4 regions of the Pseudarthrobacter sp. TE3704 genome follow, and region 4 is predicted to be linked to each of the others. Evidence: riboswitches for the same ligand, from Rfam matches in the RefSeq annotation. Region 4 holds a riboswitch; each other region holds the start of a gene.
What was found. Region 4 has a riboswitch for thiamine pyrophosphate ahead of thiO (glycine oxidase ThiO). Riboswitches for the same ligand answer to the same signal wherever they lie in the genome.

Region 1: another riboswitch for thiamine pyrophosphate. It lies ahead of thiC (phosphomethylpyrimidine synthase ThiC); the one in region 4 lies ahead of thiO (glycine oxidase ThiO).
Region 2: another riboswitch for thiamine pyrophosphate. It lies ahead of ACZ9BC_RS10805 (ECF transporter S component); the one in region 4 lies ahead of thiO (glycine oxidase ThiO).
Region 3: another riboswitch for thiamine pyrophosphate. It lies ahead of thiD (bifunctional hydroxymethylpyrimidine kinase/phosphomethylpyrimidine kinase); the one in region 4 lies ahead of thiO (glycine oxidase ThiO).

The regions. Positions count from the first base shown of each region.
Region 1 is NZ_JBWCCJ010000002.1:590,495-598,183, forward strand. It holds gene rplS (50S ribosomal protein L19) at 1-13, opposite strand, end outside; gene trmD (tRNA (guanosine(37)-N1)-methyltransferase TrmD) at 281-1,090, opposite strand; gene rimM (ribosome maturation factor RimM) at 1,091-1,639, opposite strand; gene ACZ9BC_RS06765 (RNA-binding protein) at 1,745-1,987, opposite strand; gene rpsP (30S ribosomal protein S16) at 1,989-2,399, opposite strand; gene ACZ9BC_RS06775 (hypothetical protein) at 2,604-3,044, opposite strand; gene ACZ9BC_RS06780 (VOC family protein) at 3,139-4,014, opposite strand; gene ACZ9BC_RS06785 (amidohydrolase family protein) at 4,118-5,200, opposite strand; TPP riboswitch at 5,277-5,384, shown strand; gene thiC (phosphomethylpyrimidine synthase ThiC) at 5,379-7,214, shown strand; gene ACZ9BC_RS06795 (alpha/beta fold hydrolase) at 7,286-7,689, opposite strand, start outside.
Region 2 is NZ_JBWCCJ010000003.1:651,076-658,764, forward strand. It holds gene ACZ9BC_RS10780 (glutamate--cysteine ligase 2) at 1-753, opposite strand, end outside; gene ACZ9BC_RS10785 (UDP-N-acetylglucosamine 1-carboxyvinyltransferase) at 821-2,344, opposite strand; gene ACZ9BC_RS10790 (glycoside hydrolase family 25 domain-containing protein) at 2,523-3,356, shown strand; gene ACZ9BC_RS10795 (energy-coupling factor transporter transmembrane component T family protein) at 3,353-4,153, opposite strand; gene ACZ9BC_RS10800 (ABC transporter ATP-binding protein) at 4,150-5,703, opposite strand; gene ACZ9BC_RS10805 (ECF transporter S component) at 5,703-6,326, opposite strand; TPP riboswitch at 6,384-6,522, opposite strand; gene ACZ9BC_RS10810 (heme-degrading domain-containing protein) at 6,609-7,160, shown strand; gene ACZ9BC_RS10815 (hypothetical protein) at 7,157-7,363, shown strand; gene ACZ9BC_RS10820 (DUF4383 domain-containing protein) at 7,479-7,689, shown strand, end outside.
Region 3 is NZ_JBWCCJ010000002.1:507,081-514,769, reverse strand. It holds gene ACZ9BC_RS06365 (vitamin K epoxide reductase family protein) at 1-596, opposite strand, end outside; gene ACZ9BC_RS06360 (Rne/Rng family ribonuclease) at 1,040-4,495, shown strand; TPP riboswitch at 4,647-4,744, shown strand; gene thiD (bifunctional hydroxymethylpyrimidine kinase/phosphomethylpyrimidine kinase) at 4,752-6,272, shown strand; gene rplU (50S ribosomal protein L21) at 6,571-6,879, shown strand; gene rpmA (50S ribosomal protein L27) at 6,940-7,203, shown strand; gene obgE (GTPase ObgE) at 7,321-7,689, shown strand, end outside.
Region 4 is NZ_JBWCCJ010000004.1:116,641-124,329, reverse strand. It holds gene ACZ9BC_RS11635 (aminopeptidase P family protein) at 1-319, opposite strand, end outside; gene ACZ9BC_RS11630 (PHP domain-containing protein) at 399-1,247, shown strand; gene ACZ9BC_RS11625 (DNA-methyltransferase) at 1,319-2,191, opposite strand; gene ACZ9BC_RS11620 (DEAD/DEAH box helicase) at 2,200-3,882, opposite strand; gene ACZ9BC_RS11615 (RNB domain-containing ribonuclease) at 4,183-5,664, opposite strand; gene thiE (thiamine phosphate synthase) at 5,742-6,476, opposite strand; TPP riboswitch at 6,504-6,622, shown strand; gene thiO (glycine oxidase ThiO) at 6,615-7,689, shown strand, end outside.

The sequences.
Region 1 (7,689 bases), on a different contig from region 4:
CGAGAATATGCATGATTGCACTCCTGGTGAACGCCACAGGTCATTCACTTTGGGTCACGGCAGGCAAGCCCGGGCGCTTGGAAGCGGCCCGGAAATTGCTGCCGAAAGTTAAGTGGTCCGGCCGCCTCAATGGTTGACGAGGCCGGTTGCCTAAGCTGTTGGTTGCGCTCCCCCTATGGCAGGTGCGGACCCAGCAGACACAAGGACTAATTTTGCCACAGTGGAACCGTTACAGCCAATCCCGACGGCCCGGCAGGCAGGATAGGCCGGGTAGCGTGGATCAGGGGTGCTGCCCGGTCGCTTCGGGGCGGCGCGTCAGCCTCCCGTCCACGACGTCGTATCCCAGGTTCTGCAGTTCGGTGCGGTCCGCACGGGGGAGGCTTCCGGCGTCGAACCCTTCCAGCAGGTCCGGACGGCGCGACGCCGTCCTGCGGAACTGCTCGTGGCGGCGCCACTGGGCGATCTTGCCGTGGTTGCCGCTCAGCAGCACGGCCGGGACTTCCCGCTCCCGCCAAACGGCGGGCTTGGTGTAGACGGGATACTCCAGGAGGCCGTCGGAATGGGACTCCTCCACCAATGATTCCGGGTTGCCCACCACGCCGGGCAGCAGCCGGCCGATGGCCTCCACCATGGCCAGGACGGCCACTTCCCCGCCATTGAGGACGTAATCCCCCAGGCTGACCGGCCGCACATCGAAGTGCTCCCGTGACCACTCCATCACGCGCTCATCGATTCCCTCGTAACGCCCGCAGGCGAAAGCAAGATGCTCTTCCTCCGCGAGTTCGTAGGCCAGCGCCTGGGTGAACCGCTCCCCTGCCGGCGAGGGGACGATCAGGACGGGCTTGCCCTCGGCCTGGGGCCGCTCCCCGGCGATGGAAGCAAGGGCCTGCGCCCAGGGTTCCGGCTTCATGACCATGCCCGCGCCGCCGCCGTAGGGGGTATCGTCCACGGAACGGTGCTTGTCGGCGGTGAAGCTGCGGAGGTCATGGACATGGAGGTCCAGGATCCCGTCCTGCCGGGCCTTGCCGATCAGCGAGAGTTCAAGGGGTGCCAGGTACTCGGGAAAGATGCTGACGACGTCGATGCGCATCTAGGCGTTGCCTTCAGGTTCCGAGGGGGCTGCTTCGGCCTCCGCATTCAGCTCGAAAAGGCCGGCCGGCGGCGTAAGGAGGATGTACCCTTCCTCGATGTTGACCTCGGGAACAATCTGCTCGACAAACGGAACCAGGATTTCGTTGCCGTCCGGGGTGGTGACCATGAGCAGGTCCTGCGCGGTACCGGTGTTGAGCGCGGCAACCTTGCCCACCACGTCTGAGCCCACCCGGGCCTCGAGTCCAACGAGTTCGTGCTCGTACCAGCCTTCGTCGTCGTCCTCATCCAGCTCCTCGGTTTCGATGAAGAGCTTGGCCCCCCGGAGGCTCTCCGCTTCATTGCGGGTCTCAATTTCCTCGAAGCCCAGCAGCAGGATGTCCTTGTTCCAGCGCGCACTCATTACAGTGAGCGGGCCGGCGGAGGCCGGCTCAACTACAAACTCAGTGCCGGGGACAAACCGGTCCCCAGGGGCATCGGTCAGGACCTGGACCGTGACTTCCCCGCGGATGCCGTGGGGCTTGCCAATGCGGGCCACCTGAAGCTGCATGTGTTCCTCTGTTCCAATGTGTGGATTGCGGTTGTTCGGGAAAAGCACTCCGGCCCCTCCACCTGATGGTGGAGGGGCCGGAGCATAACTGATGTTGCCGGACGCTCAGCGGCGGCGGTCGGTGTCGACGACGTCAACCCTTACCGGCTCGCCGCCGGCCAGGGCTGCCACAACGGTGCGCAGCGCGCGTGCCGTGCGGCCCTGGCGGCCGATCACCCGTCCGAGGTCATCCTGGTGAACGCGCACCTCGAGGGTGTCCCCGCGGCGGTTGCTCTTCGAGCTGACCTTGACTTCGTCCGGGGAATCAACGATTCCCCGGACCAGGTGTTCCAGCGCGTCTGCCAGCAATTTACTCAGCCTCGGTGGTCTCTGCTTCGGCCTCGGCGGCGTCAGACTTGGCTGCCTTCTTGGTGATGGCTTCCGGGATGATCACGGAACCCTTTTCCGGGGCAACGAAGGCTTCCTTCTGAGCTTTGGTCTTCAGGGTGCCTTCCTGACCCGGCAGGCCCTTGAACTTCTGCCAGTCACCGGTGATCTTCAGGATGGCGGCAACCTGCTCGGACGGCTGGGCGCCGACGGACAGCCAGTACTGGGCACGCTCGGAGTTGACCTCGATGTATGAGGGCTCTTCGGTGGGGTGGTACTTGCCGATTTCTTCGATTGCACGGCCGTCACGCTTGGTGCGTGAGTCGGCGACAACGATGCGGTAGTACGGTGCGCGCATTTTGCCAAAGCGCTTAAGGCGAATCTTTACGGCCACTTTTGTGGTCACTCCTGTTTCAGAAAAGGGGGTGAACCCGGCTTTCTGCACCCGTGGGGCGGGCCGTACTTGCGGGCTCGAAGGACAGGATCCGGACGCGGAGAGAGGGGCCACGCAGATCGAGTACCTGTTTATTGTGCCAGATCAGCGCCGGGATTTCGACTTGACACAGCGGCGGCCGGAAGATGGCCGGGGGCGGGCCGCTCAGGCGGACCAGACGTAGAGCCCCGTCCGCTCCGAATCTTCCACGCTGCCGGCCAGTTCAGCCAGCTGCTGCACATAGGTCCGTGCCTGGTCCGCGCCGAAGGGCATGTCGTCCTGGGCGGCCCACTGCCCGGCAACGTCATCAAGGATGTTGCCTTCGCCTTCGGTTTCATACGAGAGCAGGTCCGCCAGGGCGCGGACCATGGCCGGCGGGACGGCCAGGAGCGAATCGCTGGACACGTCCACCATGGTCAGTTCATAGTCGGCACCGCCGGCATGCACGGCAGTTCCGGCGAGGTCCCCCAGCTGTTCAACTTCGAAATCACTGATCCCCGGGATCCGGACGGCCTGGCCGGCGGGTGCACTGCCGCCTTCGTCCAGGACGCCGGCACGCTTGAGCGCGGCGTCATGGGTGGCAACAAAGATCTCGGTGAAGCCCATGGGAAGTACCCTTCTTCCGTTGACGGTGGTGCCGGCCGGGAGCAATGCCTGCCGCCCGGCCGTTCGGGTTCAGCCTAGTACGGGAACGCCCGGGTCAGCGTGCCGCTACCCGGATGCTGTTCCGCCAGGGGTCTTCAAACCGCAGTTCTGCTCCGGTGTGGTGGGCCGGCACGCCGGCGACTTTCAGGCGGTCCGCCAGCGCGCCGACGTCGTCACCCGTGGGCACCTCGATGAGGACCTCACCCAGGCCCAGTGTGTCTTTGCGCGGCCCGGCGCCGCGGCTGTTCCAGACATTCATGGCCATGTGGTGGTGGTAACGGCCAGCGGAGACGAAGAGGGCCTGGCCATGCCACCCGGCCGTTTTCTCGAACCCCAGGACACCTACGTAGAAATCCCGCGCGGACTGCACGTCACCCACCTGGAGGTGGACGTGGCCCACTCCTGCGGCCGTCCTGCGCTGCCCTTCCAGGGAATCCTCCGTCAGGTGCTGCTCAAGGTACCGCTGCGGCGGCAGGGCCAGGCTGTCCATGACCACGTCGGTTCCGTTCCAGGACCAGTTGCTGCGGGGCCGGTCCCAGTAGAGCTCTATGCCGTTGCCTTCAGGGTCGTTGAAGTAGAAGGCTTCGCTGACCAGGTGGTCGGCGCTCCCGGTGAAGGACCGCGGCTCGTATTGGGCAGCGGTGGCGATGGTCGCCGCGAGGGAGGCCTGGTCCTCGAACAGCAGGGCCGTGTGAAACAGGCCCGCTTCTCCCCTGCCCGGAAGGTTCAGCCCGGGCGCGGGCGCAAGGTGGACCAGCGGCTTTTGCAGCCGGCCCAAGTACAGCCCGCCGTCCTGCTCGGCCACCACCTCAAGGCCAAGGGCGCGCTGGTAGTAATCGGTCATGACCTTCATGTCGCCTACTTTGAGCATGACGGTGCCCATTGTGAGGTCTGCAGGAAGAAGATCCTGGCTGGTGGCTTCTGCAGTCATTGAACGCTCCCTGTGCTGGCGGCCGCCGGGATGGGGCGGCCTGTCACAGTTAAAATTACTTGAAGCTTCAATTTATTCCAAGTGCTTCGACCCGGAAACCTGCTCAGCGGATGATGCGGCCTCCCAGCACCACATGTGACAGTTGACTGACCGCCCGGGGAACCGTCAGCGGATCCTCGCTGCAGAGGACGACGTCGGCGCGCGCACCCTCGTGCAGGCCGTCCGCGCCGAGCCACTCGCGGGCTGACCAGCAGGCTGCGTCCAGTGCAGCAGCCATAGGCAGCCCGGCCTCATGCAGGGCCAAAATCTCGTCCGCGATTCTTCCGTGGTTGATGACGCTGCCGGCGTCCGTGCCGGCGAAGATCCTCACGCCGGCCCCGTAAGCTTCCGCCACCCGCTCCATCCGCCGCTCCCACAGCGCCAGCATGTGGTCCGCGTACCGCGGAAACTTGGGCCGGGCCTGGGCGGCGATGTCCGGGAACGTCGCGATGTTGATGAGTGTGGGGACGATCGGCACTCCCTGTTCGGCGAACCGGGGAAGATGCCGGGGCAGGAGTCCGGTGGCATGCTCAATGCAGTCGATGCCGGCGTCCAGCATCTGGTCCAGGGTGTCCTCAGCGAAGCAGTGGGCGGTGACCCGGGCGCCTTCGTCATGCGCCGCCTGTACCGCGTCCCGCACGACGGCGGAGGGAAAGGACGGCGCCAGGTCACCAATGCCGCGGTCAATCCAGTCCCCCACGAGCTTGACCCAGCCGTCGCCGTCGCGTGCCTGCTTGCGCACGGCTTCCACAAGGCCTTCCGGTTCCACCTCGTCGGCGAAACCGCGAAGATATCGGCGGGTCCGGGCAACGTGCCGTCCAGCGCGGATCAGCACCGGGAAGTCCCGGCCGCCCTGCATCCAGCGGGTGTCGGCCGGGGAGCCGGCATCCCTGACCAGCATGGTGCCGGCCGCCAGGTCTGCCCGGGCCTGGTCTTCGGCGGCAGCAGCGTCCACCGGGCCGCCGGGTCCGAGCCCGATGTGGCAGTGGGCATCCACGAAACCTGGCAGGACCCAGCCTTCCAGCACCTTGTCCGGCACCTGCTGCGGGCGTGTGAAGGTCAACAGCCCGTCAATGGACCACAGGCCCCGCCGCTCGCTGTCCGGCCCGGCAAGCACCGGGCCGCTGAATTCGATGATCTCCGGCATTGGACTCCTTTTCCCGCCAGTCAGGCTAGCACCGGCCATGTGACAAGCCCCTCCCGCAAGGCTGTGGTAGCTTTCTTCCTGACCACACGGGTGCCCCTGCAGGGGCTGAGATCGGGCTGACGCAGCCTGCGACCGTTGAACCTGTCCGGGTAATGCCGGCGAAGGAAGTGAGTATTCCTTGAATACACCCAATGAACAGCTGGACCCTGCCCTGAATCAGTCCCGCGAAAGCGTGGCCGGTGGGGCGGCGGAAGCCCAGGTTACCCAGTCCCTGACGTCGCATTCGCTGGCGTTCATCGAAGACGCGGAGTCGGGAATCCGGGTACCCGTAACGGAAATTGCCCTGGAGCCTTCCCCCAACGGGGAACCGAACGGACCCTTCCGGACCTACCGGACGGCCGGACCCGGCAGCGATCCGGTACGCGGCCTCAGCCCCTTCCGGTCCGAATGGATCGTGGCGCGGGGAGACACCGAAGCGTACGGCGGCAGGGAGCGGAACCTGCTCGACGACGGCCGCTCGGCTGTCCGCCGCGGCGCCGCCTCCGCGGAGTGGCAAGGGGCTCAGCCGGTGCCCCGCCGCGCCGTCGAGGGCAAGACGGTAACGCAGATGCACTACGCCAGGCAGGGCATCATCACCCCCGAGATGCGCTTCGTGGCGCTGCGCGAGAACTGCGACGTTGAGCTGGTCCGCAGCGAAGTCGCGGCCGGGCGGGCCATCATTCCCAACAACATCAACCATCCCGAGTCAGAGCCGATGATCATCGGTAAGGCCTTCCTGGTCAAGATCAATGCCAATATCGGCAACTCGGCCGTCACCAGCTCCATTGCCGAAGAAGTGGACAAGCTGCAGTGGGCCACCCAGTGGGGGGCCGACACCGTAATGGACCTGTCCACCGGCGATGACATCCACACCACCCGGGAGTGGATCATCCGCAACTCCCCCGTCCCGATCGGCACCGTGCCCATCTACCAGGCATTGGAAAAGGTCAACGGGGAAGCCAATGCGCTGACCTGGGAGATTTTCCGCGACACCGTGATCGAGCAGTGCGAGCAGGGTGTGGACTACATGACCGTGCACGCCGGCGTCCTGCTCCGGTATGTTCCGCTGACCGCCAACCGGGTCACGGGCATCGTCTCGCGGGGAGGCTCCATCATGGCGGGCTGGTGCCTGGCCCACCACCAGGAAAACTTCCTGTACACGCACTTCGACGAGCTGTGTGAGATCTTCGCCAGATACGACGTCGCATTTTCCCTCGGCGACGGCCTGCGGCCGGGAGCTACGGCGGATGCCAATGACGCTGCGCAGTTCGCGGAGCTGGACACGCTGGCCGAGCTCACCCAGCGGGCCTGGACATATGACGTGCAGGTGATGGTGGAGGGCCCGGGGCACATTCCGTTCCACCTGGTCCGGGAAAACGTCGAACGGCAGCAGGAACTCTGCAAGGGAGCACCGTTTTACACCCTGGGGCCGCTGGTCACGGACGTGGCTCCGGGTTATGACCACATCACGTCAGCGATCGGCGCCACGGAAATCGCCCGGTACGGCACGGCCATGCTGTGCTACGTCACGCCGAAGGAACACCTGGGCCTGCCCAACAAGGACGACGTGAAAACCGGTGTCATCACCTACAAAATCGCCGCCCACGCCGCCGACATTGCCAAGGGCCACCCGGGGGCGCACGAGCGGGATGACGCGCTGTCCAAGGCACGCTTCGAGTTCCGCTGGCGGGACCAGTTCGCGCTGTCCCTGGACCCGGTGACGGCCGAGGCTTTCCATGACGAGACTCTTCCCGCGGAGCCGGCCAAGACTGCCCACTTCTGCTCAATGTGCGGGCCAAAGTTCTGCTCCATGCGGATCAGCCAGGACATCCGTGACGAATACGGGTCCGCCGAGGCGCAGGCTGCCCTGGCTGAGGCGGCCTCAGGCATGCGCGCGAAGAGCCGGGAGTTCATGGCCGCCGGGGCCAAGGTGTACCTGCCGGAGCTGAACGTTCCGGCAGCGGGACGTAGCTGACTCCCCTCGAGTTTCCCGTCCGGCCGGCAATTGGGGGCCGGCCGGACGGGAAGGCTGCGTGCCCTCCGGGGTCAGGAGGCCCTGGCAGGCTCGGTCCTGCTGACCTCGCTGATGAAGGAGCGGATGGCGCGGTCGCCGTCCCGTGAGTCGTGGGGCCGGTGGCCCCCGGCAGCAACGCGGTGCAGGGCGCCCGTCTCACGGAGGTAGCCGGCGATCTCCTCATAGAGGGGCTCCCATCCCCCGGTCAGGACCAGGGTGGGGACGCCCGGAACGATGTGCAGCGGTGCCTCCCACGACGGTGACTGCAGCCGCAGCCGCCTGGCCGAGCGCTTCTCCTCGGCAGTGACCGGCTCCTGAAGGTCCGTGGCGTAGACCCGCCGGACGAACTCCCGCTGGAAATCCTCGTCGCTGAGTTGGCGGCGGACATCGAACAACGGCTGCATGAGGCGGATATGGGCCGCTGTCGCCGGCAGTT
Region 2 (7,689 bases), on a different contig from region 4:
GACGTCGGCCACCCGGACTTCCACGGTCGGGTGATTCCGTGAGAGCCGGGCGTCGAAGTACAGCATCCCTTCATCCAGCATCACGCCGCTGTCCAGCAGCCGCGTGACCACCCTGCGGTAGGCCGGATAGGTTCCGTAGATACCTGCAGGACCGGCCGTGGGCCACCGGTTCCACGCCTGCGTGCGGTAGCTCTCGAAGCCCGTTTGAAGACCGTTCCAGAACGGCGAGTTGGCACTCAGAGCCGTCAGCACGGCGAGTTTGTCGCGGATGCGGTCCAGCACCGCAACACCCTCCTCGGGCGACTCCACGTAGGTGTGGACGTGGAAGCCGCAGGTCAGCTGCTCTTGGGCAGTAAGTCCAAAGCGCTCCAGCATCCTGGCATAGCGCGGATCCGGAGTGGTGTGGGTGGTCGAAGCCAATGGCGAGGTTGCCAGGGCTGCCACCCGCGCATCGTTCTTCCGGGCGGCCTGGTCAGCCAGTGCCCGCCCCGCCCGGATCTGTTCAAGCAAGGTGCCGGAGTCCAGGCACGGCCTCGTCTGGGTCTCGATCTGCTCAAGCTTAAGCTCGGCACTCAGGCCCATTTCGTCGTCGTCGTAGACTGTCGTGTCTTCGGTCTCGAGGGCGTGCGGATCCCGCGGGGAATCATCGGCTGCCATGCGCCGCCCGGACAGCAGCGCATCGGCCAGGGCAAGCGGTTCCCCGGTCTCCGGATCAACGATCAGGAGTTCTTCTTCGACGCCGAAAGTACGCATACTCACATTCTGCGGCAGTCACGGGATATTTAGCGGGACCCGGCCCTTCATGACGAACCGTGAAAGGTCAGTCCTGGAAGTACTCGATTTTGGCGCCGATGGTGTTCAGCCGCTCTGCCAGGTCCTCGTACCCACGCTCGATCACATAGATGTTCCGCAGTTCGGAGACGCCGCGCGCGGCCAGCATTGCCAGCAGCAGGCAGGCTGCAGGCCGCAGTGCCGGCGGGCATCCCACTTCCGCTGCACGCCACCGCGTGGGCCCGTTGACGTAGATCCGGTGGGGATCCAGCAGCTGCACCTGCGCCCCCAGCCGGTTGAGCTCCGTGAGGTAGATGGCCCGGTTTTCGTAGACCCAGTCGTGGATCATGGTCTGGCCGCTGGCGTTCGCTGCAATGACGGCGAAGAAGGGCAGATTATCGATGTTGAGGCCGGGGAACGGCATGGGATGGATCTTGTCCTCGGGTGCCCGCAGCTCCGACGGTGTGGTGGTGACGTCCACCAGCCGCGTGCGGCCGTTGCGTGCCATGTATTCACCGGAAATCTCCAGCTGCTGGCCCATCTGGCCAAGCGTTGCCAATTCGATCTCCATGAACTCGATGGGGACGCGGCGGACCGTGACCTCGGAGTTGGTGACGATGCCGGCGGTGATGAGGCTCATGGCCTCGATGGGATCCTCGGACGGGAAGTATTCAATCTCGGCGTCGATCTGCGGGCGCCCGGCGATCTTCAAGGTGGTGGTGCCCACGCCCTCGATGGTCACCCCCAGCATCTCGAGGTAGAAGCAGAGATCCTGGACCATGTAGTTGGGGCTGGCGTTGCGGATGACGGTGGTGCCCTCGCGGTGGGCGGCCGCCATGATGGCGTTCTCGGTGACGGTATCCCCGCGCTCGGTCAGGACGAAGGAACGGTCCTGCCTGTCTGCGGACGGCGCCTGCACCGTGTAGAAGCCGGCGGTGGCTTCCACCGAAAGTCCGAACTGGCGCAGTGCCTGCATATGCGGCTCAACCGTACGCGTGCCGAGGTCGCAGCCTCCGGCGTAGGGAAGCCGGTACTCCTCCGACTCATCCAGCAGCGGACCCAGCAGCATGATCACGCTGCGCGTCCGGCGGGCGGCGTCAACATCCATGGCTTCCAGGTTCAAAACGGCCGGGCGGCGGAGCCGGAGGTCCGTGTCGTTGAGCCAGGTGCACTCCACGCCGATGCTGCTCAGCACCTCGACAATCCTGTTGACTTCCTCGATCCGGGCCAGGCGGCGGAGCACTGTTGTTCCCCTGTTGATCAGGCTTGCACAGAGCAGGGCGACGCCGGCATTCTTGCTGCTGTTCACGTCCACCGCGCCCGACAGGGTCCGTCCGCCCTCCACCCGAAGGTGCGTCATCTGCGGTTTGCCCACGTTGACGATGCTCCGGTCGAAGATGGCTTCCAGCCGCTGGATCATTTTCAGGCTCAGGTTCTGCTTCCCCTGCTCCATCCGTGCCACCGCACTCTGGCTGGTTCCGAGTTCGGCGGCCAGCTGGCCCTGGGTCCAGCCTTTCTCGTTGCGGGCGTCCCGCAGCATGGCGGCAACGTGTTCAGCGGTTTCCTGAGTCATGGAGCAAATATATCATCGATGAGTTATAGCTGGCGAAAAACGGGGGTATGGGCCGGATCAAACGACCAATTACCCGGTACATGCGATAGAAACCTGGCCCGGCCCGCGCCTTGTCCCATCCCACCGTCCGGAGGAAACTGGAGGGGAACTATCTTTTCGAGCACCTAACGGAGCCTACATGCCCCGGACGCCAGCCCCTCTGCCCGCCATCCGGCTTGCGTGGATGCTGGCAGCAGCTCTGATTCTGGTTTTTGCAGGTCCCGCGTCCGCCGTGCCGTCGCCGGGTGAGGGCAGCCAATCGCTCCTCGGCAACGACATCTCCTGGCCGCAGTGCAAAAAGGAACTGCCCAAGGGCCAGGCCTTCGGCATCGTGGGCGTCAACAACGGCCTGGCCAACAACACCAACCCGTGCCTGGAGGAGCAGCTCGAGTGGGCGGAGACGTCACCGGGCCTCCCGACCCAACCGGCCGTGTCGCTGTACGTCAACACTGCCAACCCCGGCAGCGCAGGATCCTGGTGGCCCGTCAGCGACGAGTACCCCATCGGGCGGCACGTCCACAACCCCTACGGACCCTGCGAAGAAGGGGACTACGGCACGGCCTGCGCCTACATGTACGGCTATGCCAAAGCCTACGACGACGCCTACATCCGCGGAATCAGCAACCCGGCAGACTATGTCTGGTGGCTGGACGTTGAGACTGAAAACACCTGGTCCAGCGACAAGGACGCCAACCGGGCTGTCCTGGAAGGCATGACGGACTTCTTCCACAGCATCGGGGTGGAGGGCGTGGGCCTCTACTCCACCGGCCTGCAGTGGGGCCGGATCGTGGGCAGCGTCAGCAGCTCCAGCAACCTCTACCCGCTGCCGAGCTGGCTGGCCGGCTCCCGCAACGCCTACCGGGCGGCGGGCGCTTGCTCAAAGGCTCCGCTAACGGGCGGCGGCAAGGTGGTCCTGACGCAGTTCGTGGCGCGGGGTTTCGACTACAACCATGCCTGCAAGCAGGAACCCTAGCTTCCCAGCCACACCATGTTCCACGTGCCCGCAGAGAGAGCCGCGGCAACGGCCAGGCCCGCCACGAGCAGGCCTCCCGCCAGCACCCAGGCGTCCAGGAGACTGTAGGTGGACTCGCGGGCCCACGTCCGGCTTCCGCCGCCGAAGCCCCGCGCTTCCATGGTGACAGCCAGCCGTGACGCCCGGCGGATCGCCTGCACCAGGAGGCCGAAGCTCTGCCCCAGCGTCGCTTTCACGCGCTGCACAATTGTGCCCCGCGAGCCCACGCCCCGGGCCCGGCGCGCCATGCCGATGGTCTGCCATTCCTCAGCCATCAGGCCCACCAACCGCATCGCGGCCAGCGTGCCCAGCACAAAACGGTGGGGCAACCGGGCCTTCTGCGCCAGTGCATCCGCGAGGTCGGTTGGATCCGTGCAGCTCATGAGCAGCACCGCCGGCAGGGCAATGGCCAGGCCCCGCAGCATGAACCCGATTCCCGTCTCCAGGGAACCCTCGCTCATGGTCCAGATGCCGACGTCGATCAGGGTCCGTCCGCTGTCCGCGGCAAGGATGGAGGTGCTCCAGCCGCCCACGGCAGCGGCGAGAATGAGCGGCCAGCCACGCTGCCACAGCAGCGTCAGGGTCAGGCCGGCAAGCGGAAACAGCAGGAACTCAAAAAACAGCGCCACCGAGGCCGAGACCCAGTCGATGGACAGTGCCAGCACCACCGTGATGAGGACGACGGCGGCCACTTTGCTTAGGGGGTTGGCGCGGGTGAGGAGGGCTTGGTTGCCACGCAGGTTCAGCTGCTGCCTCATGGTGCCACCCGTTCCGCTGCAGCCATCCGCAGCTCCGTCCCGCCCAGCGCGGCGGTGAACTCGGCATCGTGGGTCACCGACACCACTGCGGTGCCCGCGTCCAGCAGTTCGGAGAGGAAGGACGCCAGTTCCGCCCACGTGTTCGCATCCTGGCCGAACGTCGGCTCGTCCAGCACCAGGACCTGCGGGCTCGCTGCAAGGACCGTAGCCACGGAGAGCCGCCGTTTCTCCCCGCCGGAAAGTGTGTACGGGTTGGCGTCCACCAGCGCGGTGAGCCGCAGCCGTTCCAGCAGTTCGTCAACGCGTTCCTCGCCGTGCCCCAGGTGCCGGGGCCCGAACAGCAGTTCATCGAGCACATTGCCGGTAACGAACTGGTGCTCGGGTTCCTGGAACACCGTGCCCACCCGCTCGATCAGCTGCTCGGCTTTCCACTTGTAGGGGTCGATTCCCGCTCCCCGGCTCAGGTCGGTGGTGGCGGAAACCTTGCCGGCGACCGGCTCCAGGAGCCCCGCGAGGGTCAGGGCAAAGGTGGATTTTCCCGCACCGTTGGGTCCCACCACTGCCAGTGCCTGGCCGGCCCGCACCTGCGCGGTGATGTCTTCCTGCACCGGGACTGGCGGGATCCTGCGGAACCCGCTGCGGCGCGGACGTTCCCGGGACACTGCCAGCTTTTCGGCGGCGAGCAGGAGATTTCCCGTCCCGGCGGCCGGCACGGCAGCACGGGCACGGGTGGCGGGCACATAACCGGGCACCCATACCCCGGCGGCCATCAGCATGGTCCGCGCGTCACTCAGTACCTGGTCGGGAGGGCCGTCCAGCAGTACCGCAGGATCAGAGGCCGAGCCGGGCTGCAGGACCACAATCCGGTCCACCAGGTCCTTCCAGACCGCCACCCGGTGCTCCACCACCACCAGCGTTGCGCCGGTCTTGTCCAGGCACCGGGCCACGGCGTCGCGGACCTCCAGCACACCCGCCGGGTCCAGGTTGGCGGTGGGCTCATCCAAAAGGATCAGCCCGGGCCGCATCGCAAGGATGCCCGCCAGCGCGAGGCGCTGCTTTTGGCCGCCGGACAGGGCCGACGTCGGATGGTCCAGCGGCAGGTGGGACAGGCCGACGTCGTCAAGCGCCTCGTGCACGCGGGTCCAGATCGCGTCACGGGGCACGGCAAGGTTTTCGGCGCCGAAGGCGACGTCGTCGCCTACGCGGGAGAGGACAACCTGTGTTTCGGGGTCCTGCTGCATCAGCCCGGCATGGCCGCGCTGCCCGCGGGGGGACGCACCGCCGACGAGCAGCGAACCCGACTCGTCCGAATCGCCCGCCTCGCCGTCGTCGTTCACGTCGCCCAGAACCCCGGCAAGGGCATGCAGGAGGGTGGATTTGCCCGCACCGGAAGGACCGAGCAGGAGCACCCGCTCCCCCGGCGCGATGTCGAGGTCAAGGCTGTGGACCGCAGGCTTGGGGCGGCCGGCATGCCGCCACCCCCAGCCGCGGGCCGTGACGGCCGCCGGCCGCATAGCTCCGGGCCCGGCCTGGTGCGAAGGTGCCTGCATCAGGAGAGGACGGGCTCCGTGGCTGCCTTGCGCGAGGCGAAGGAGCTCAGCACGCCGGTCTTCGCTAGAGCCCGGGTAGCGATCCAGGACAGCGCACCGGCAATGACCGCACCGGAAATCGCGGTGAAGATGATGTAGGCCAGCTTGTCACCGCCCGAGTAGGCGATGTTCCAGCCCCACGGCGCGAAAGAGTCATTCAGGCCGCAGAAGAGTCCCGCCGCCGCGCCTGCCAGCAGGGCAACGGGCAGGTTGAACTTTTTGTACACGAAGATGGCGAAGATGATCTCCGCGCCGAGGCCCTGGACGAAGCCGGAGAACAGCACGGAGGCGCCGTACTGCGATCCCATCAGGAGCTCACCGGTGGCTGCGACGGTTTCGCAGAACAATGCCGCGCCGGGCTTGCGGATGATGAGCATGCCCAGCACCGCCGGGATCATCCAGCCGCCGGCGATCAGGCCGGTCAGGGGCGGGTAAACGGCGTTCATCGGCGCGGAAACCGCGGCCGCACCCTGGGACCAGGCCCAGAAGATGACGCCGCCGGCGATGGCGATCAGGGCCGCCACCACGATGTCCACGACGCGCCAGGACTTGCTGGTGGTCTTCTTGATTGCTGCAGTGCTCATGTGATCCTCCTGGGAAACAGGAGGGGAAAGCACGGCAAGCGGCTACTGCCGTTGCCGGACTTCGAGAACTCGACTCCCTTGCGCCGGTACTAACCGGATCAGGTTCGAGGGTCTGCGGCTGTCCGCACTCTCAGCGCCCACCTGCGGTTCCCGGCCTTGGCCAGTGCCCGACGGCGGCGCTCCCCTGTCGTTAAGTAATGCTCTGAACGGAATAATGCTTAGGTAGAACTGCCCTGCTGGGCGGAGTCCAGTTTACACCGGGACAGGGGTAGATTGTGGGCCATGACTGCTAATCAGCCGCATGTGACCGACTTCGATCCGGACTCTGACGCCGCGCAGCCGGAGGGATCGCTGCAGGCCCTCATCGGCCGCATCGAGGGGGAGATCCATGAGCTCCAGTTCCCCGGCTTCTCCCTGGACGACTCGCTGAACCTTGGACTTCTCCTTGTGGAACTGGGAAAGGAGCGCGGCCTGCCCATCGCGATCGACATCACCAAGGGCGATCAGGTCCTGTTCCATGTGGCCCTGCCCGGCGCCACCCCGGACAACGAACACTGGATCCGGGCGAAGCAGCGCACCGCCGCCCGGTATGAGGTTCCCTCACTGCTGGTGGGGCTTCGCGGCCGGCTCCGGGGCGGCCGGATCGAGGACCAGGGCTGGTTCGACCAAACCCTGTACGCCGCGCACGGCGGGTCCTTCCCGGTCTATGTTTCCGGTGTGGGCGCGGTGGCCACCGTCACCGTTTCCGGGCTCCCGCAAATGCAGGACCATGACCTGGTGGTGGAGGCTATGCGTGAGGTGCTGCGCCCGGCAGGGGCAGACGGCCCGGCATGACCGGCAGGCCCGCAGACAATGCCGTCCGGGCGGCACTGGACAAAGCCGAGGACGAGATGATCTTCATCGGCCCGGACCATCCCTACTATCCCCTGCTGGCCGACCTGGTGTCCGCCGTCGGCAAGGCATGGCAACAGGGGTACGAGCAGGGCCGAAGCGGCGGGCAGCACCCCAACCCCTACACCTGGACCGGCCCGGCGTAAGAAAAGGACGGAACGGGGAAGGTTCCGTATCCCTCAACGCAGAAACAAAGCCTGCTTAGCTTTTATTAGTAATCATGCTTACTATATTGTTTCAGGCGTGAGAGGAGTACAGGACATGGCAGTCAGCATTCGCCCACCGGGCGTCCGAACCGCCCTGCAGTGGTCTGCCGTTGCCGCCGGCGCCGTATTCCTGCTCGTTGGCATCCTGGGATTCGTTCCCGGCGTTACCCGCAACTATGATTCCCTCGGTTTCGCAGGGCCCGGTTCAGGCGCCCTGCTGCTGGGTGTGTTCCAGGTATCCATTCTCCATAACCTTGTCCACTGCC
Region 3 (7,689 bases), on a different contig from region 4:
AGCGCGGTAATGATCCAGCCGGAGTCAGCCAGGACGCGGGCAGCACCGGTCGGGACGGGAATGACGCCCGCGGTGATGTTCCGGATGGTCACCCAGACGAACAGCGGAATCATGGCCGCCCAGACGATCATGCAGAACGGGCACAGGATGTGGATGTCGTAGAGTGCCTGGGACCACAGCCACACCACGAAGACAAAGCCCAGCGTGACGCCTGTCTGCAGTCCCACCCAGAACCAGCGGGCAAAAGTGGCCCCGGACAGCAGCGCCATCCCCACGGTGATGATGACGGCGAACGCCACAATGCCAATGAACATGTTGGGGAAGCCGAACAGCGAGCTCTGCCAGGTTTTCATGACATCACCGCAGGAGATCCAGGGGTTCACGTCGCACACGGTGGTGTGGTTGGGGTCCTGCAGCACGGCGAGTTTTTCCAGGACCAGGGTCCCGGAGGCGAGCCAGCCGACCACGCCGGTGATCACCAGCAGCCAGCCGAAGGGGCGGTTGCGGGCCATGGTGGGGACGGACGCGGGAGTGCTGTCCGTGCCGAGGGTCCGGTCGGCGGCGTGGGTGTCGCTGGCGGGGGAGATGCTGGGCATTGGTGTGGCGTCCTTTTCGTCCGGTGCTCCTAGCCCGATTGTAACGCCGGCGGCTGGAAGCCATCCCCAGGCAAAAGGAGAACGGGGCCCGCCTCCGCCGTGATTTAGTCCGGGTATGAGAGAATAAACGTGGCTGGAAGCCGATCCACATTCGGACTCCGGTCCGGTGGCTTGTTCTCAAGACCGCCAATGACGAGCAGGGCAGGCTTCGGAGTGCTTCCGATGCACACTCCCGCGACTCCATTGGGCGGCACCTGGTTGTAGCAACGCAGAACAACGGGTTTCAGGACATCCCACCGGCTCCCACGGGCTGCCGCACCCCACCGCCGGTGCGAACCTGGGAGTATCCACTTGACTTCTGTCAACGCCTGCGGGTTTTGACAATATGTGCCCCAATGGGTGCCGGATGTGGCGGTACGTCAGGGGCAGGAGCGCTGCTGCATATGGAAAATGAACAAGAACTGGCCGTTAACGATGATGCCGCGGCTGAAGAGTCCGCTGTTGCACCCAAGAAGGCCGTCAGGACGCGCCGGAAGGCTGCGCCGAAGGTCGAGGACGCCATAGACAGGCCGGTGGGTGACGCCCCCGCGGAAAGCGCCACTGCTGAAAACGTTGAAGCTGCCGCCGCGGAAACCAAGGCGCCGGCCCGGCGTACCCGGGCCCGCAAGAAAGTGGAAGCTGACGAACCGCTTCCCGCCTTCGCCGACGAAGCAACGGACACCGGTGCCACTGCCGGCGTTACGGCCCCAGCCGAAGAGGGTGCACCGTCCGCAACTGCCCCCGAAGCGGAAGCCGAAACCAAACCGGTCCGCCGCCGCCGTGTCGCCACGCGCAAAACTTCCGCACCCGCGGTGGAAACTGAAGTTCCGGCTGAAGCTGCAGCCCCCGAAGCAGCAGCCACCGAAGCGGTTTCCGCCGGTCCGGAAGCCCCCGACGCAGCCGGCGAGGTGGCAGAAACCCCGGGCACTGCCGCAGCAGTAGACGCTCCTGCCGGGGCAACCCCGGCAGCGGCTACCCCGGCGGAGGCAGCCGTAACGCCGGAAGTGGCCCAGACGCCGTCGGCCGCAACGCCTGAAGCCGCCGTCTCCCAACCCCAAACCGAGGAAGAAAGCAACGCAGCCGCCACCGGCACTGCTCCCAGCCCCTTCGGCTCGCTCTTCCTGGAACCTGCTTCCCCCACGTCCGTGCTGTTCCAGGCCCCGGACCTCAGCACGGTGGTGCGCCCCGCCGCCCCCGCTGCGGCAGCCACCGAAGAGCCGGAAGAGGACGACGCCGAAGAAAGCGACGCGGAGGATTCCGCCGGCCGCCGCCGGCGCCGCAGCCGTGGCCGCCGGAACCGTGGCCGCCTTGACGACCGCGATGCAGAGGCAGGCGCCGAGGGCGACGACGAAACGGCCGAGGATGCCGACGAAGAGCAGGCCGGGCAGCTGGAAGAGGGCGTCACATCGCGCCGCCGCCGTCGCCGCCGCCGTGGCGACCAGGACCTGGAACTGACCGGCGGCGGGGATGACGACCCGCCCAACACCGTGACCCGCGTCCGCGCGCCCCGTGTTGCCACCGAACCGGCCGTCAGCAACCGGGTCACCAGCGTCAAGGGTTCCACCCGCCTGGAGGCGAAGAAGCAGCGCCGCCGCGAGTCCCGCGACACCGGCCGCCGCCGCACCGTGATCACCGAGGCCGAGTTCCTGGCCCGCCGCGAATCCGTTGACCGGCAAATGATCGTCCGGCAGCGCGACGACAGAATTCAGATTGCCGTCCTCGAGGACGGCGTCCTGGCGGAACACTTCGTGTCCAAGACGCAGCAGGATTCGCTGATCGGCAACGTCTACCTGGGCAAGGTCCAGAATGTCCTGCCCTCCATGGAGGCTGCCTTCGTTGACATCGGACGCGGCCGCAACGCCGTCCTGTACGCCGGCGAGGTGAACTGGGAGGCTGTCAACCTCGAAGGCAAGCAGCGCCGCATCGAAAACGCCCTCAAGTCCGGCGACACCGTCCTGGTTCAGGTCACCAAGGACCCGGTGGGCCACAAGGGTGCACGCCTGACCAGCCAGATCTCGCTGCCCGGCCGCTACCTCGTGTACGTGCCCGGCGGCTCCATGACCGGCATCTCCCGCAAGCTGCCCGACGTCGAACGCAACCGCCTCAAGCGCATCCTCAAGGACCGCCTTCCGGAACACGCGGGCGTCATTGTGCGCACAGCCGCCGAGGGAGCATCCGAGGAAGAGTTGACGCACGACATCAACCGGCTGCGCGCCCAGTGGGAAGGCATCGAAAGCCAGTCCACCTCCACCAAGGTCCTGGCACCGGAACTGCTTTATGGCGAACCGGACCTCACCATCAAGGTGGTCCGTGACGTCTTCAACGAGGACTTCTCCAAGCTGATCGTTTCCGGCGAGGAAGCCTGGGACACCATTGAGGCCTACGTCACCTACGTGGCCCCGGACCTGGTGGGCCGCCTCGAGAAGTGGACCAAGGACCAGGACATCTTTGCTGCCTGGCGGATCGACGAGCAGATTCACAAGGCCCTGGAACGCAAGGTGTTCCTGCCCTCCGGCGGTTCGCTGGTCATCGACCGTACCGAAGCCATGACCGTGGTGGACGTCAACACCGGCAAGTTCACCGGCAGCGGCGGCAACCTCGAAGAAACCGTCACGAAGAACAACCTTGAAGCGGCCGAGGAAGTTGTACGGCAGCTCCGGCTGCGCGACATCGGCGGCATCATCGTCATCGACTTCATCGACATGGTCCTGGAGTCCAACCGGGACCTGGTGCTGCGCCGGCTGGTGGAGTGCCTGGGCCGTGACCGTACCAAGCACCAGGTTGCCGAGGTCACCTCGCTGGGGCTGGTCCAGATGACACGCAAGCGCATGGGCACCGGGCTCCTGGAGGTCTTCGGTGAGCAGTGTGAGGCGTGCGCCGGGCGCGGCGTGGTCACCCACGACGATCCCGTGGAGCACCGCCGCGCCAACATCGTTGCCGCCGAGCACCACGTGCAGCGTGCCGACAGCCGGCCTGAAGCCCGTGCTGAAGGACACCGCAACGAAGGCCAGCGAACCGACAGCACCCAGCCTGGCGTCCGTCCCGACCGGAAGCGGCGGCGCGGACGCGGCGGCCAGCAGCCTGACGTTGCCCCGGCGGCCGCAGCCGTACACGTGCACACCGTCCACCCGGACCCGGCAGACGCCGAACGCCATGCCAAGGCGGAAGCAACCCGGCTGGCGCTCGCCAACATCGCTGCAGCAGCCCACGCGGCCCACCTGCACGACGATGAGGTTGCGGCTGCCCGCCAGGCACAGCCGGCCCAGCAGGCAGCGCCGGCCGAGGCGGACAAGCACGACGCCGATGCCTCCTCCCGTCCCGCCGCTGTCCTGACGTTCGGCGGCGAGAAGGTTGCCCTGCCCTTCGTCGAGCACGCGGAAGAACAGCAGCCGCAGCCTGCCCTCACCCTGGACCGGCTCGCTGAAGCCTTTGCGCACCTCGGTGAGCCCGCTCCGGCTGCCGAGGCTCCGGCAGAACAGCCGGAAGCTGCGGTTTCGGCACCGGCAGCTCCGGCACCCGTAGTTTCGGCACCGGTAGTTGCGGCACCGGTAGCTTCGGAACCGGCCAAGGCCGGGCAGCCGTCCGGCGCCGCCACCGTTGAGAAGGACTGGTCGGACCACACCGTGGAGCAGTCACGGCAGCGGAGGCCACGGCGCAACCGCAGCGCCAGCCGTGCCCAGGGTGCTGCCAACGAAACGTCGGTCCAGCACCATGAGAGCGTCCCGGCCGCCAGCGCAGGACACTCGCATGCCGCGAAGGCGCCGGAACCGGCTGCGGCCTCCGGTGCGGACACTGCAGGCGCCAAGCAGGCCGAGGCTCCGATCATCCTCGGTGTGGGAGTTCCTGCTTCCGAGCTCTGACCGCAGGCAGCACAACAAAAACCCGGATGCCCGGAACCGCCCTCACGGCCGGTTCCGGGCATCCGGGGTTAACAATGTTTCGGCCCGGATCAGGTGCCAACAGCAGCGGCACGTCACCTTCGGTGCGGCGGCGGCAAAACGGCTAGGCTGGGGAACCGACACGGGGTGCCGCGCGAAGGGCCGGCTGAGATCCACACCCGTTGAACCTGTCCGGCTAGTACCGGCGAAGGGATGTCTCTTGTCTTCGACTCTTGCAATGCCCGCGGAAGCTCTCCAGTCCACTCCTGTCCTGCCGGATTCCGGCCGGGACCTGCCCCGTGTCCTGTCCATTGCGGGTTCGGACCCCTCCGGTGGAGCAGGCATCCAGGCGGACCTCAAAAGTATTGCCGCGCACGGCGGGTACGGCATGGCCGCCATCACAGCCCTCACCGCACAGAACACCCGCGGCGTGGAAGCCGTCCACGTCCCGCCGGCTTCCTTCCTGGCCAGCCAGCTGGACGCCATCAGTGACGACATCACCATCGACGCCGTGAAAATCGGCATGCTGGGGGACGCCGCCGTCATTGGGGCGGTCCGGGAATGGCTCGAAAAGGTGCGTCCCGCCGTCGTGGTCCTCGACCCGGTGATGGTCGCCACCAGTGGCGACCGGCTGCTGCAGGAATCAGCCGAGGCCGCGCTCCGCGACCTGCTGCCGCTCGCCCATCTCCTCACGCCCAACCTGGCCGAACTCGCCATGCTGGTTGGCGAAAGCCCGCAGGATTCCTGGGAAGGCGCGCTCGATCAGGGGAAGCGCCTGGCGGCAGCCACCGGGACCACCGTGCTGGTGAAGGGAGGACACCTGGCCGGGGCCGAATGCCCGGACGCGCTGGTCAACATGAACGGATTGCTGGGAGCAGAAGTCATCCAGGTGCCGGGGGAGCGGGTGGCCACCCCCAACAGTCACGGCACCGGCTGTTCGCTCTCATCCGCGATGGCGACTGTGCAGGCGCGGCTGGGGGACTGGGAGGCATCGCTGCGGGAAGTGAAGCCCTGGCTGGCAGGGGCCCTGGAAGCCTCCGGACGCCTGGACGTGGGAACAGGGAACGGGCCCGTCCACCATTTCCACCACCTGCGCCCCATCCCGCCCGCCGGAGGATTCGCCGCGCGGCTGCGGGCCGAAGCCGACGAGGACCTCAAAGCGATCTACGGGCTGGACTTCATCCGTGGACTGGCCTCCGGCAGCCTCCCCGAAAAGGAGTTTGCCTACTACCTCGCCCAGGACGCCATCTACCTCAACGGTTACTCCCGGGTCCTGGCACGGGCAAGCGCCCTGGCACCCACCGAAACGGAGCAGGTGTTCTGGGCTGCCTCCGCGCGGCAGTGCCTGGAAGTGGAGTCGGAGCTGCACAGGTCCTGGCTGAGCACCCGCCCCGTCCAGGCCGAGCTGGGCCCGGTCACCAAGTCCTACGTGGACCACCTGACGGCCGCATCGGCGTCGGGCAGTTATGCCGTGCTCGCGGCCGCCGTCCTGCCCTGCTTCTGGTTGTATGCCGAGGTGGGCAAGACACTCCACGCCCGGTTTGTCGCCGCGGGCGAACCGGCAGCACACCCCTATGCTGACTGGCTCCGTACCTACGCGGACGAAGATTTCGCCGAAGCAACCCGCAAGGCCATCGCCATCGTGGACGGGGCCGGGCGGAACGCCTCGGATACCGAGCGGGCGGCGATGGTCACCGCCTTCCGGCAGTCCTGCCGCCTGGAAGTGGACTTCTTCGACGCGCCGCGCCTCCACTCCTGACCGGCAGGCGGGCGCTCTGCCGGTAGGATGGTGGGGCGCGGTCCCGCCGCCTGGTTGGCCTGTGGTTCCTATCACAGCCAACGCGCCGGAACCAGCCTCATTTGCGGCCGAAGACGAAATTAGCGTAGTCTAGTTCTTCGGTGCTTACGCCAACACTTGGGTTATGACCCCTTCGGGGATAGCTCACGGATTTCCCCGGGGAATCCACGGCGTTGAGGCACAGCGGAAACCCAGCCACTTCAGCGCCGGGTACCGCACGCAAATCTAGTAATAAACGTCGAGAGAAGTGAGTTCCCAAGTGGTGTACGCGATTGTCCGCGCAGGCGGCCGCCAAGAGAAGGTTTCCGTTGGAGACTTCGTTACCCTGAACCGCGTCGCCGGTGGAGCTGGCAGCACCATTGAGCTGCCCGCACTGCTCCTGGTAGACGGTGACAAGGTCACCTCCGCCGCTGCTGACCTGGCCAAGGTAACTGTCACGGCTGAAATCCTCCAGGACCTCCGCGGTCCTAAGATTGTCATCCAGAAGTTCAAGAACAAGACCGGTTACAAGAAGCGCCAGGGTCACCGTCAGGAACTGACCAAGGTCAAGATCACTGGCATTCAGTAACCACCGGTTACGTTCAGGTTTTTCAGCAGATTCCCCAGAATTTAGAGGCAGGCATTTCAGATGGCACATAAAAAGGGCGCGAGCTCCACTCGCAACGGTCGTGACTCCAACGCTCAGTACCTCGGCGTCAAGCGCTTCGGCGGCCAGGTAGTATCCGCAGGCGAGATCATCGTCCGCCAGCGTGGCACCCACTTCCACCCGGGCGCCGGCGTTGGCCGTGGCGGCGACGACACCCTGTTCGCACTGACCCCGGGAGCCGTTGAATTCGGTACCCGCCGCGGTCGTCGCGTCGTCAACATCGTTGCTGCTGCAGCTGCAGAGTAACAACAGATCCTAAAGCGGTGGAGCGGGCCTGATGGCCCGCTCCACTGTTCTTTTAACCGCATTACAATCGATTTGGCGCCTTGGGGCGTCTCGAAACACAGCACTGAGGAGATCCACGTGGCCAGCTTTGTAGACCGGGTAGTACTGCACGTATCCGGCGGTAGCGGCGGCCACGGGTGCGTCTCCGTCCACCGCGAGAAGTTCAAGCCCCTGGGTGGTCCCGACGGCGGCAATGGCGGCAATGGCGGCGACGTCATCCTGCGCGTGGACCACCAGACCACCACCCTTCTTGACTACCACCACGCCCCCCACCGGCACGCCACCAACGGCGGCCCCGGCATGGGTGACTGGCGCGGCGGGAAGAACGGTGAGACCCTCATCCTGCCCGTGCCCGACGGCACCGTGGTCAAGTCCAAGGACGGAACGGTCCTGGCGGACCTCGTCGGCGAAGGCGCCGAATACGTTGCCGCTGCCGGCGGGATCGGA
Region 4 (7,689 bases):
CGTGGTCCAGGCCGAGGCCGGTCAGGTGCGCAAAGCCGGAGTGTGGGCGGAACCGGTAATCGCAGTCGTTGGACCGGACCTTCAGCGGACCGGCGGGGATGACCAGGCGTTCGCCTGCGAACTGGGAGGAGATGGCCTTGCGCCGGTTTGCGGCGTAGCCGGCCACGGCGTCGCGGCCGGGAAGCTCCTCGTTTGACGGCGCCCAATTGCTGGCCATGAAGGCCTTGAAAGCGTCGGAACTGGGCCGCTGCGAGCGGTTGTTGACCCGCTCTTCCAGCGGCTGGGAAGCAGAGTTCGGGGTGTTATCGGCATGGTTCACGGCACCATCGTCTCACCAGCTTCCCGGCGATGCGAATGGGCTTCCCGCGGGCCGGCGGCCCGTCTACTAGGCTGGACTGGTGAGGATCGACCTGCATGCCCACTCGAATGTCTCCGACGGCACGGAGAAACCCGCCGACGTCATGGCCTCCGCTGCCCGCGCCGGCCTGGACGTGGTGGCGCTGACCGACCATGACTCCACGGACGGCTGGGCGGAAGCGTCTGCCGCCGCTGCGGAGCACGGGGTGGCGCTGGTGCCCGGCATGGAGGTTTCCTGCCGGACCGGCGAAGGGATCAGTGTCCATCTCCTGAGCTACCTGCACGATCCCGCGCATGCGGGGCTGCTGGAGGAGATTACTAAAGCCAAGGATGCGCGCCTGACCCGCGCCGAGCGCATGGTCACGCTCCTTGCCGAGGACTACCCGCTCACGTGGGATGACGTCATCCACCATGTCGCTCCGGGTGCGACGCTCGGCCGCCCGCACATCGCCGACGCCCTGGTGGCGGCCGGGGTTGTGGAGGACCGCTCCGAGGCGTTCGCGTCCATCCTCACCTCGCGGTCGCGCTACTTCATCCAGCACTACGCACCCGACCCCGCCACCGCCGTCGAACTGGTCCGCGCAGCCGGCGGAGTCCCGGTCTTCGCCCATCCGGTGGCGTCCGCCAGGGGCAGGATTGTGGGCGAGCGCGTCTACCAGGAGATGATCGACGCCGGGTTGGCAGGGCTGGAAATCGACCACCGTGACAACCCGGAGGAAGGCCGCGCGTTCCTGCGGCGGCTCGCGGAGAAGCATGACCTGCTGATCACGGGCTCCTCCGACTACCACGGCACGGGCAAGCCCAACCTGCTGGGGGAGAACCTGACGGCACCGGACGTCCTGGCCCGGATCGAGGAGCTGGGCACGGGGACCGCCGTCGTCCGCCCCTGATCCTGCCCGGCTTCCCCAACTGAGTAGCGCGATCTGTCGTTAAGGAGCCCCAGAACGACAGTTAGCGCTACCTAGTTGGGCTGGTGGGTCACGAAGGTGGCGTGGGCACCCAGCCGCTTGGCCATGATGTCCACGGCCGGCTGGTTCTGGTCCACGCAGACGAACCTGCGGCCCAGCTTGGCGGCCACCGCGCCCAGGGTCCCGGAACCGGCGAAGAAGTCCAGGCACCAGTCGCCGGGCCGGCTTGAGGCGGCCACGACCCGGCGGACCAGTCCCTCAGGCTTCTGGGTGGGGTAGCCGGTTTTTTCCTTGCCGGTGGGGGAGACGATGGTGTGCCACCAGACATCCGTGGGCAGCTTGCCCAACTCACGCTTGGCAGGGGTCACCAGGCCGGGGGCCATGTAGGGTTCCCGGTCCACCTCGGCGCTGTCGAAGTGGTACTTCGCGGGGTTCTTGACATACACCAGGATGTTGTCGTGCTTGGTGGGCCAGCGGTTCTTGGCGCGGGCGCCATAGTCATAGGCCCAAATGATCTCGTTCAGAAAGCATTCCCGGCCAAAGATGGCATCCAGCATCACCTTGGCGTAGTGCACCTCGCGGTAGTCCAGGTGCAGGTACAGGGTGCCGTCCTCGGCCAGCAGGCGCCAGGCCTCCACGAGCCGCGGCTCCAGGAAGGACCAGTAGTCGCTGAACGCGTCGTCGTACCGGTGCAGGGCACCCTTGATGGTGTCGTAGGAGCGGCCCTTGAAGCCCACCCGGTCCCCGCCGCCCTCGGCGTTGGCCACCATCCTGGTTTCCTGGCGCAGCTGCGGCCTGCCCGTGTTGAAGGGCGGATCCACGTAAATCAGTGTGAAGGCGCCGGCCGGCAGGGTGGGGAGGTACTCCGCGTTGTCCGCGTGCACCACCAGGCTGCCGCCGTCCGGCGCCCAAACAGTGTCAGTCATGAAGGCAGTTAGCCCTCGCTGCTGCCAGGCTGTGCGCCCTTGTCCGTGCCGGCAACCACTTCACCGTTGCGGCGGCGGGTACGGGTGCGGGTGCGCCGGGCACGCGAAGGCTGCTCGCCGTCGGTTCCGGTTGCGGACTCGCCGGCGGATGCGGAGGCTGCGGCAGGCTCGGAAGAACGACGGCGGCGCTCGCCTGAGCGGGCGGCGGAATCGCCGCCGCGGCCACCTTCACGGCCACCGGTCTTGCCTGAGCGCCCACGGCTGTCACGGTCCCGGCCGTCCCCGCTGCGGGGGCTGCGGCTGTTCTTCTTGCCGGTTTCGCCCAGGTCCTCCAGGACTTCGGCATCGACGCCGGCCAAGGTGCGCTTGTCCCGCGGCAGCCGGCCCTTGGTGCCCTCGGGGATGTCCAGGTCCGTGTACAGGTGCGGCGAGGAGGAGTACGTTTCGACGGGCTCGGGCACGCTCAGCCCCAGGGCCTTGTTGATGAGGCCCCAGCGCGGCATGTCGTCCCAGTCCACGAACGTGACGGCTGTGCCCTTGTTGCCGGCGCGGCCGGTGCGGCCCACCCGGTGCAGGTAGATCTTCTCGTCTTCCACGCACTGGTAGTTGATGACGTGGGTGACGTCCTCGACGTCGATGCCGCGGGCAGCAACGTCCGTCGCAACGAGCACGTCCACCTTGTTGTTGCGGAAGGCGCGCAGGGCCTGCTCACGGGCACCCTGGCCAAGGTCGCCGTGGATGGCGGCAGCGGCGAATCCGCGGTCCACCAGCTCCTCGGCAACCTTCGCGGCGGTGCGCTTGGTCTTGGTGAAGATGATGGTGCGTCCCCGCCCCCGGGCCTGCAGGATGCGGGCCACCACTTCGGTCTTGTCCATGCTGTGTGCACGGTAGATGAGCTGGCGGATGTCCCGCTTGGTCAGGCCCTCGTCCTCGGGGTCCGCCGCACGGATGTGCGTCGGCTGAGTCATGTACCGGCGTGCCATGGCGATGACCGGGCCGGGCATGGTGGCGGAAAACAGCAGGGTCTGCCGGACGGCAGGGGTGCCGGCAATCAGGGTTTCCACGTCCGGCAGGAAGCCCAGGTCCAGCATCTCGTCGGCTTCGTCGAGCACAACGATCTTGACGTTCTTGAGGCTCAGGTGCTTCTGCTTGTAGAGGTCGATCAGGCGGCCGGGCGTGCCCACCACAACCTCCACGCCCTGCTTCAGGGCTTCCACCTGCGGCTCGTAGGCGCGGCCGCCGTAGATGGTGGTGATGCGGGCATTGCGCTTGCGGGAGGCGGTCTGCAGGTCATTGGCCACCTGCACCGCGAGTTCGCGCGTGGGGACGATGACCAGGGCCTGCGGAGCGCCCGGAACGGCCAGCTTCGCGTAGCCGGGGTCGTCCTGCCCGACGACGCGCTGCAGCGCCGGGATGCCGAAGCCCAGGGTCTTGCCGGTACCGGTCTTGGCCTGTCCGATGATGTCGTGGCCGGACAGCGCCACGGGCAGGGTCATGGCCTGGATGGGGAAGGGGTGGGTAATCCCGGCGTCGGCCAGCGATTCCACGATGTCTTCGCGGACGTTGTAGTCGGCGAAGGACTTTTCCGCGATTTCGTGCGGCTTCTCATCGGAGATGATGGTTTCTTCGGGCTCGATGGTCTCAGTGCCGGTGTCGTCCGTCAGAAGCTGATGGGTATGCAATTCACTCACAGGGAGTTTCCTTATTCATTTGGGCAATGGCGCTGCCTGCTCAACGGGCCGGCCGGGGAGGCTGATCCGGAGCACGCTCGGGCGCGCAAGCAATTCCAGTGGAAGCCGATCGCGGGCTATCTATATGCTGGCACTGGTGACCAGCGGGCAAATCTCAAGATCGCGTAGGGGCGGGCTTGTTGGTTTCAAATCAAGGAAATCAACGACCGGGCATCCATATCTACTTCTCCAGTCTAGCCGTACACCGCCTAAATCCCGGTTTCGGCCCTGCCGCGCCTCAAGCGTGCTGTCCACAGGGGACTACTGCACCAGTTCGAAATGGACCTCGCGGGTGGCAATATCGGAGGAAACCAGGCGCACAAGCACCTTGGTGCCGGATTCCAGTTCGCCGGCGCAGCGGGCGGTCACCGCGGGCTCGGACACCTGGATGATTCCGGAGCCGCCGTTGCCGTTCCCGTTCCTGCCGTTCCCGTTTTTTCCGTTTCCGTTTTGCGGCTTGGACCCGGAAATGACGATTGCGTCGAATTCCTGGCCGATGTGGTTGACCAGCAGCGCCGCCTCCACAGTGTCCAGGGCCATGCGCTCCATCCGGGACGCCAGTTGGTCGGAGCCTGCCATGATGTCCGGCAGCGACGGCAGCGCCTCCCGGGCCCATGCGGGAACGTTGCCGCCGTTGCTCAGGGCCTCGCAGATCACCAGCACGAAGCGGTCCACCAGCCGGCGCAGCGGAGCGGTGGTGTGGGCGTAGGCGGCACCGATGGCCGACTGCACCGCGTCTTCCGGGACCACACCGTCAAAGGCGGTGTAGGAGGCGCCCCTGAACAGCATTCCCGCCGAATGCATGATGGCCAGCTGCCGGGGATCGGTGGGGTCCAGGGTGCGCAGGTATTCGCCGTAGCTGACCTCCCCGTCCCATGGTTTGCCCAGCACTTCGGTCTGCAGGCGGAAGTGGTTGAGGGAGCGCTCATCCGGCGCGGGCATGGTGCGCAGGATACCCACTCTGCCGGCCAGCATGAGCTGCGCCGCGGCCATGCCGGTCATCAGCGAAATCTGCGCGTTCCAGTCCTCCACGGGAAGCTGCGGGGCGGCGGCGATGCGGTAGCCGCCATCGGGAAGCTGGACGATCTCCTGTTCCGGCATGTTCAGGCTGGCACCTTCACGGGCACGTTCCAGCTCCACGCGCTTGAGGCCAACCTCTTTGAGCAGCTGGAGGACGGGGGATGCGTTGCCCGAATCCAGTTCAGCCTGCGCCCCCTTGTAGCTGAGCTTGGCCCGGCTGCGCATGCGGGCCCGCTTCACGGCGACGGAGGTGACTTCGGCGGCGCTGTCCAGCCGGAAATCCCAGACAAAGGCGGAACAGTCCTGCCCCGGCAGCAGGCTCCCGGCTCCCTCGCTGATGACTTCCGGATGCAGCGGAATCCGGCCGTCCGGGGCATAAAACGTCTGGCCGCGCCGCCGTGTTTCGGCGTCCAGGGGCCCGCCGGGTGTCACGAAGGAGGGAACATCGGCGATGGCGTACAGCACGTGGTACCCGTCGCCGTCGGCCTCGATGAACAGGGCCTGGTCCAAATCCGTGGACGATGCCGGATCGATGGTGATGAATTCGATGCCGGTCAGGTCATAGGCCGGCAGCTGCAAGGCCGCGACGGCGGCTTCGGCATCCCTGACTGCGTGTATGGGGTATGGGCCGGGCAGTTCCAGTTCGGTCCGCAGCGCACCCAGGGCTTCCTCGAGGGCATTGTTGTGCTCGTGGACGTTGGGAGCCAGCCGATGATGTGACACGAAAATCAGCCTAGCCCGAAGAGCCCCGGTTTTGCATGGCATTGACGCCGCGCGGGCTGCGTCGTGTTGCGGCAGCCTTAGGGTGTGGCCCCGTCCAAGGCAGCGACAAGGGCGGCAGCAGCGGCGGCAGGGTCATCAGCTTCCGTGATGGCACGCACCACAACGATGCGGCTCGCTCCTGCTTCCACAACCTGGTCCACGTTGGAGTGGTCGATGCCGCCGATGGCGAACCAGGGCACCCCGTTCCCGGCGTCGGCCGAGGCTGCGGCGGCGTACTTCACGAGGTCCAGCCCGACGGCGGCCCTGCCGGGTTTGGTGGGCGTGGCCCAGACGGGTCCGACGCAGAAGTAGTCAAGCGCGGACGGTCCGGCTGCGGCAGCGAGGGCGGCGTCCACCTGCCCGGGGGCATGGCTGGATAGCCCGATGGCGGCGTTGCCGTTGAGCAGGGTGCGGGCTGCATCCAACGGAAGGTCCTTCTGACCGATGTGGAACACCGGCGCACCGGACAACACGGCGATGTCCGCCCGGTCATTCACAGCCCACAGCCGGCCATGGCGCTGCGCCGCTTCCTTCAAAACCGCCAGCAGCTCCAGCTCCTCCGCCGCCTCGATGGCCTTGTCCCGCAACTGGATGATGTCCACGCCGCCGGCAAAGGCAGCATCCACGAACTGCCCGAAGTCCCCGCGGTCCCGGCGGGCATCAGTGCAGAGGTAGAGGCGGGCGCTGTTCAGGCCGGCAGTGCCTTCGGCGTGGGTGAAGGCATCGGCTGCGGGGACTGCGGCAGCGGGGGCAGGGGACTGGGACACATTCATGGCTGCAAGCCTAGTTCCTCTACACTGGCCTCGTACTGCGGGAGCCCGCGGCAGCTGTCATAAAGCGCCGGGCTGAGAGGGCGTCAGAGCCGACCGCTTGACCTGATCCGGTTAATGCCGGCGTAGGGAAGGAGACACATGAGCACCCCAAACGTTGCCCCGCCCGGGGCTCCGTCGGGCACAATCCGTGCCGACGTGGCCGTGATCGGCGGCGGAGTGGTTGGGCATGCCATCGCCTGGGAGGCGAGGCGTTCCGGGCGGTCCGTCGTGCTGATCGATGACGCGCCAGGAGCCGGGGCCAGTTGGGCGGCCGCCGGAATGCTGGCCCCGGTGAGCGAGCTGCACTACCAGGAGGAGGACCTCCTGGAGCTCATGCTTGCCTCCTCCGCCCGGTGGCCGGGCTTTGCCGCGGAACTGGCCGCCGCTTCTGGCGAAAGTCCCGGGTACCTCACGACGCCGACGCTCGCCGTGGGTGCCGATGCCGCCGATCGCCGCGCCCTCATGGATTTGCGCGGGGTGCAGCAGGCCAGCGGCCTGTCCGTGGAGCCTTTGACTGTCCGGGAGGCCCGGCGCCGGGAACCGCTGCTCAGCCCTGCCATCGCCTGCGCACTGGACACTCCCGCGGACCACCAGGTGGATCCCCGGCGCCTGGTGTCCTGCCTGCGGCGCGCGCTCGCCGCGCATTGCCCCGCCGTCGAAAGTAATGGAACAGACGTGGCGGGGGCCATCGACGGCTACGCCGTGCCGGACCGGGCCGCCGGGCTGGTCTGGGCGGACGGGGCAGTGGCCGGGGCCCGGCTCGCGGGCGGCGGCACGGTCCTGGCCCGCGAAACGATCGTTGCCAACGGCCTGGATGCTGCAGCCCTGGCGGGGCTGCCCGACGGCCTGCAGCTGCCGCTGCGGCCGGTGTATGGGGATATCCTGCGCCTGGCAGTGCCCCGGCAGCTCCAGCCGCTGGTGACCTCAACCGTCCGCGGGCTGGTCCACGGCGTCCCCGTGTATATCGTCCCGCGGCAGGACGGGACGGTGGTGATCGGAGCCACCCAGCGTGAGGACGCCCTTGCCGCAACACATAACGCACCTGCGGCCGGTGCCCGCGCCGCAGCGGGCGCCGTATCGGCAGGCGGGGTCTACCAGCTCCTCCGCGATGCCCAGGTCCTGGTGCCCGCCGTCGCCGAACTCGAGCTGTTGGAATGCACGGCACGGGCGCGGC